2 regions of the Ornithinibacillus jepli genome follow, and region 2 is predicted to be linked to the other one. Evidence: riboswitches for the same ligand, from Rfam matches in the RefSeq annotation. Region 2 holds a riboswitch; the other holds the start of a gene.
The links. Region 2 has a riboswitch for FMN ahead of AB1K81_RS14390 (ECF transporter S component). Riboswitches for the same ligand answer to the same signal wherever they lie in the genome.
Positions count from the first base shown of each region.

Region 1 (3,428 bases), on a different contig from region 2:
TTGGTAAATTAATGGCTTCATACTCATTCCCCCTGCTTTAAAATCCCATTTATAAGTTTACATTAACCTTATCTATTTTGCCATTTGTTAATAATAAAGAGAGGATAACAGCTGATTTAGCAGTTATCCTCCATCGTTAAAATTGCTTAATTATATTAGCCATCTCTATAGCAGAAATAGCAGATTCAGCCCCCTTATTACCTGCTTTTGTTCCCGCCCGCTCAATTGCTTGTTCAATTGTCTCTGTTGTTATCACACCAAATATAACCGGCTTTCCAGTTTCCAACGAAACACGAGAAACACCCTTAGCTACTTCACTACATACATAATCAAAATGTGGAGTCGATCCTCGAATTACCGTTCCTAAGGTAATAACCGCATCATATTTTTCACTTTCAGCCATCTTTTGTGCTACTAACGATATTTCAAATGCACCAGGAACCCATGCTATATCAATATTTTCATCTAAAACCCCGTGCCGCTTTAACATATCTTCAGCACCAGCTAATAACTTACTTGTAATAAATTCATTGAATCTCCCAACAACGATACCAATTTTCAAATCACTGCCAAGTAGATGTCCTTCCAATACTTGTCCCATTTATATTCAGCACCCTATCTTTCTTAAACTTCTATTTCATTATTTTTACGAAAAACGACTAAATCCTGAATCGATATTAGTTTCAAATCCATACGCTTTGCTATCTCAATTAAATCTGGTAAGCGAGCCATAGTACCATCTTCATTTATTATTTCACAAATTACGCCAGCAGGAGTTGCCTCGCTTAATATCGCCAAATCGACTGCAGCTTCTGTATGGCCCGGCCGAGTTAGAACGCCACCATCCTTAGCGATTAGAGGAAATATATGGCCAGGTTTTTTAAAATCTGTATCCTTTACGTCGGGATCGACCATTTCTTTGATTGTTCTTGAACGTTCTTCCGCGCTAATTCCTGTAGTAGTACTAACATGATCAATACTTACGGTAAAAGCTGTTCCAAAAGGATCTGTACTTTGATCCACCATCATTGGCAAATTAAGCTTCTTTGCCGTCTCTTTCGTGATTGGCACACAAACTAGTCCTTTCCCATGTGTAATCATAAAGTTAATAATAGAAGGAGTAGCCATGTCAGCTAAGGCAATAAAATCACCTTCATTTTCTCGATTTTCATCATCCACTACAATGATTGGTTTTCCTATTTTTAAATCTTCAATGGCTTCCACTATACTGTTAAACATTCATTGTCACCCTTCACATAAAACCATTTTGTTTTAAAAACGCTGTGTTTAAATCTGCTCTTTCTTTTTGGTTACTTTTTGTTAGTAAGCTGTGAATACTTTTAGTAAGCAAATCACATTCAATATTTACAATGTCTCCTCGTGCTTTATCCCCCACTACTGTTTCCTTAACTGTATGTGGTATAAGTGAAATCGTAACGACATTGTTATTTACGTCAAATATCGTTAGGCTAGTTCCGTCAACAGTAATAGACCCTTGAAGCATTAAATACTTATCTAGTTCCTCAGGGACCTTTATATCATAGTACATGGCATTTTCCCGCTTTTGTTTATTTATTATCTCGCCAATGCCATCAACATGACCAGAGACAAAGTGTCCTCCAAATCTGCCATTAGCTAACATAGCACGCTCTAAATTCACAGGAGATCCGGTATTTAATGCCCTTAAAGAAGTCGATTTGACTGTTTCAGGCATGACATCGACTTGAAAATCCCTTGATGTAAATTTAGTCACTGTAAGACAAACACCATTTACAGCTATACTATCTCCCAGTTTAACGTCATCCAATATCCTATTAGCTTCTATAACCAATACTAGTGATTGCTTAGAAGCCTTTTGTATCCTTTTAATTTTTCCCTTTTCTTCTACTAATCCCGTAAACACTTACCTCACCTCTTTTCTTAGCACAAATATAAAAAGCCCCTGAATCATCTTCAGGGGCATAGGAGTGAATTTGTACATAAAAACAGAATTAACTAAACCAAACAAGCACATTACGATATCACTATAAAAATAGTAATAGTTAAATGCATCGTTTTGCTAGTTTCCGCACAAAATCCCTTCTCCCATCCAGACTATACTGTCGGCTCTGGATTTTCACCAGATCCACCGTATGAATATTTCATACGGGTCACGGACTTAGAAGTAACCACTTCATCACCGCCGGTTGGGAATTTCACCCGACCCCGAAGGAATACAAAAAATATTGAATTGGGTTCAGTATAGTACCTTTTAACATGTAATGCAACCAAGATGTTTACGGAAAAAGCATCACGATATTATCACTCTTTTTATTACTTATATGAATGTTCCTAGTGATTATCTTTACAATTTCGTACATAATATACTTATCAACTCATTCATTAGGGGGAATTCTATGGCTTTACAAAAGGGGAATAAAAATTGTATTACGGACGTAGAAGGTGTGTATGTTGGACATAAAACATTATATGAAAAAATAAGTGATAATCAGACAATTTGTACCGGGGTTACTGCAATCCTTCCACATCCGAGAAATCTCTTCTATGAGAAGGTACGTGCTGGCTGCTATGTCATTAATGGATATGGCAAGACTAGTGGACTTGTTCAAATTGATGAGCTCGGTTTTATTGAATCACCTATCATGTTAACAAATACCCTCAGCATTGGACCTGTTATAGAAGGTACTGTTACATATATGTTGGAACATAATAAAGAAATTGGCACTTCTGCTGGGACGTTAAATGTAGTGGTTGGAGAATGTAATGATGGATATTTAAATTCTATGCGGCTTCAAGCGGTAAGGCCGGAGCATGCTATTGAAGCAATTGAAAATGCAAGTAATAGTGCTTGTGAACAAGGGGCTGTTGGTGCTGGAAAAGGAATGATATGCTTCGGGTATAAAGGTGGCATCGGTACTGCTTCACGTATTGTAACAGCTTCAGATGAAAAATTCACAGTCGGCTGCTTAGTATTAAGTAATTTTGGGGATAGTCAGGACGCGTTATTTGCTAATTTCCCTGAAAAGAAGAAAAATCCTAATTCAACAGACGGTTCTATCATGATGATCATCGCAACAGATGCACCTCTTTATGACCGGCAACTAAGAAGGCTTGCGAAGCGAAGTGCAGCGGGATTAGGTCGTGTTGGAAGTCATATGGATAATGGGAGTGGAGATATTGCTATTGCTTTTTCAACTGCAAATACTTCCCAGCATAATATAAACGGCCATCTGGAGACGATTACATACCTTAGAGATGATGACCAAGCAATGAACCAACTATTCCAGGCTGTGGCTGAGGCAACTGAGGAAGCCATTATTAATTCATTAAAATTTGCGGAGACTACAGAAGGGCAAAATGGAAGAATAATTGAGAAAGCACCACTATCATAGTGGTGCTTATTATTTGATCTATCTTTTTAAAAAAAT
Region 1 covers NZ_JBFEGG010000004.1:179,458-182,885, reverse strand. The annotation lists gene AB1K81_RS15325 (hypothetical protein) at 1-21, opposite strand, end outside; gene ribH (6,7-dimethyl-8-ribityllumazine synthase) at 137-601, opposite strand; partial or broken gene ribB (3,4-dihydroxy-2-butanone-4-phosphate synthase) at 637-1,239, opposite strand; gene ribE (riboflavin synthase) at 1,253-1,903, opposite strand; FMN riboswitch at 2,074-2,217, opposite strand; gene AB1K81_RS15305 (P1 family peptidase) at 2,397-3,392, shown strand.
Region 1: another riboswitch for FMN. It lies ahead of ribE (riboflavin synthase); the one in region 2 lies ahead of AB1K81_RS14390 (ECF transporter S component).

Region 2 (3,428 bases):
GTTGGTATAGGTGGTACCATTGTACGAGACGGTATTCAACCAAAAACTGTATTACGATTAGCTTTATTTTTTTATGGTATCGCACTCTTACTTGGAATTTATATTTGTATGGTATCTAGCTGGTGGATTGCAGTAATTGGACTCGTGTGTATGTTATTAGGTTATCTATATACTGGTGGACCTCTTCCAATTTCAACTACACCATTTGGAGAGATTTTCTCTGGATTTTTCATGGGTACTGTTATTATTGGAATAAGTTACTATATCCAAACAGGAGAAATAAACAGTCTAGTTATCTTTATTTCTATACCGATTGCCATTTTCATTGGATGTATCATGCTAGCAAATAATATACGAGACTTAGATGGTGACAAAAAGGGCGGAAGAAGGACTTTAGCTATTCTACTTGGTAGAAGAAACGCTGTTCGTTTTCTTGGATTACTATTTATAATTGCATTCTTCTTTACTGCTTATTTCATTATTGTTCGAATTTTACCACTATGGTCCCTAGTAACCTTCATTGCTGTTATTCCAGCTGCAAAAGTTATCAAAGGATTTAAAGGTAAAACAGAACCTTTAGAAATGATGCCTGCAATGAAATTAACCGGAAAGACGAATACTATCTATGGATTTTTATTAGGTCTATCTTTATTAATATATTATTTCATCTAAGAACGACTTAAAATAAATTTAGGGGGAAAGTTCAGATGGAATTAAAGAATACACTAATGGAGTCGCTTGGCATTGAAACTGTATCAATGGAGAAAGACTTAGTCGTCATGACTATGCCAGTCGATAAACGAACACATCAACCTTTAGGTTATCTTCATGGAGGAGCTAGTGTAGCATTAGCCGAATCAGCAGCAAGTCTGGGGGCATGTTTACATGTTGACTTGGAAAAATTCCATGTATTTGGAATTGAAATTAATGCCAATCACGTTAAAAGTAAGCGCGAGGGCGTCGTAACCGCAAAGGCAAAGCCTGTACATGTAGGAAAATCCTTTATGGTATGGGAAGTTAATATTGTGGATGAAGAAGAAAATTTAATATGTATATCCAGATGTACAGTAGGTGTCGTACCAAAAAAAGGCTAATCCCTTATGGATCAGCCTTTTTCTTTATACAAATTTAGCTTGTTGTTGTTCTATCCAACGTCGCATTTTTATAAATATAGGAACGAATAATGCCCCAACAATAATTCCCTTAACAATATTAAATGGTATGATACCTACAAAGATCGTACTTAGTTTTACAGAATGAGTCATCTCTCCCCAGCCCATCATTAATCCGTAAGCTGGTAAAAGAACAAAGTAATTAAAGACACTTAACCCAATTGCCATAATGATTGTTCCAGTAATTAAGCCAGAAACGATACTCTTTACATTTTTAAACTTATGATAAAGAATTCCAATCGGTAAAACGAGTAAAACACCCGCTAGGAAGTTTGCCGTTACCCCAACAATTTCTCCACCACCAATAGCTAAATAAAGTACATTTTTAATTGCAACCACGATTACTCCAGCTAATGGTGAAAAGATTAGCGATGCCATAATGGCTGGTACATCACTGAAATCAATTTTCAAGTAACTAGGTAGTAGTGGGAGTGGGAAATTAATAAAGAATAATAATAAAGATAGTGCCCCAAGTAAAGATAAAATAATAAGTCTTGCAAGTTTAGATGATTGCATATTTGTTTGCATCATCATTCCTCCTTCATCTAGTTATCGATTCCAATCGTGATGAAGGATAGCCTATTCCTACATACGAAAAACCCTAAAGCTAGACCTAATCGGGGCTTTAGGGTTCTTAATAATCAATAGAAAATAAAGGCACATTACCATGTACCATGATTCGGCTCGACCTCTTCTCCCATCCAGACTTTAACTGTCGGTCCTGGATTTTCACCAGGTCAACCATATGAAAAAACACAAATGGCTCACGGACTTAGAACTAATGTTCATTACCGTCGGTCGGGAATTACACCCTGCCCCGAAGTGGAATCGATATTATTTTTTTGTCATCTATCATTATACATATGATTTTCTGTTTTGAAAAGGGTTATGCTTATTTAGGAGTTAATCTAATGGATTCAAACTCTCTTCCCCGCTTAAATTAGCAATCATCTCAACTAGTAATGTAATCTCCTGATCTATATCCTCAAGACTTGCGGTTTCTACCGGTGAATGCATATACCGTAACGGTAAGGAAACTAGCGATACTGGGACACCTTTACCTGTATAACGCATTTTATCAGCATCTGTTCCGGTACTACGTGGTGTTAATTCATATTGAACATTCATATTTAACTTTTGAGCCGTTTTCTCTAATAACGCATTAATTTTACGATTGATAGGTGCACCTTTTGCCAGAACAGGGCCTTTTTCCAGGCGAACATCCCCATGTTTATTTGTGTTCACCCCAGGGTAATCCGTTGCAAATGTCACATCACATGCGATAGCCATCGTTGGTTCAATACCTGCTGCAGCAAAATAAGCCCCACCCATATTCGTTTCTTCATTCACCGTACTTGCAGCATACACGCCAACCTTACATCCTTTTTTCTTTAACTGACGTAATACCTCCGCCACGATAAATGCTCCAGTACGATTATCAAGACCTCTTCCAGAAACATAACGACCCATTAATATCTCTGGCTCCGTTTGATAAACAACTAGGTCACCGATTCGAACATATTGTTCCGCCTCCCCTTTTGTTCGGAAGCCACAGTCTATGAACAAATCCTCTAAATCAAAATCGTTTTTCAAGCCACCGTGATGCTGCGCATTTACGCCGATTACACCAGTTACTGTTTTCCCATAACCTAAAACTGTCGTCTTCATTCCAACTGCAGCTTTTGGATTAATACCACCCATTTTATCAAAATGTAAAAATCCATTTTCATCAATTCGTTTAATTACTAAAGCAATTTCATCACAATGTCCTGCTAGTAGTACTTTAAAATTGGATTGTGGATTCAATACTCCGATTACATTTCCTGCATTATCTGTCATAACTTCATCAGCAAATCCCTTATAATAATCACGCATTTTACGTTGTATAGCCACTTCATCACTGGATGGAGATGGTGTGCGAAGAAGCTCAAGCAAAAATTCTTGGTTCGTTTTTTCCAAACCAATCAACTCCTTTATATGTATCGAATAATTTCATCATACCAAATTTATCCTTTGTCGAGCACTTTTATTTACTTATAACACTATTAATTATTAAAATTTATATAAGAAACCTTTAAGGAGGCAATTATATGACATTAAACGATTGGTTCACCAAAGCAATTCCCTCTCAAGATTATATTGGTGCAATGGAAACACATAAGGAAAATCTTCTACATATATATGATTCTTTTTCACTTCCAGATGATGAAGAGTTCTTTTCCAAACTGAAGAAAAAAAACCTTCGAGTTATTGTTA
Region 2 covers NZ_JBFEGG010000003.1:529,350-532,777, reverse strand. The annotation lists gene AB1K81_RS14400 (1,4-dihydroxy-2-naphthoate polyprenyltransferase) at 1-672, shown strand, start outside; gene AB1K81_RS14395 (hotdog fold thioesterase) at 708-1,094, shown strand; gene AB1K81_RS14390 (ECF transporter S component) at 1,119-1,703, opposite strand; FMN riboswitch at 1,858-2,001, opposite strand; gene AB1K81_RS14385 (M20/M25/M40 family metallo-hydrolase) at 2,076-3,131, opposite strand; gene AB1K81_RS14380 (thioredoxin family protein) at 3,263-3,428, shown strand, end outside.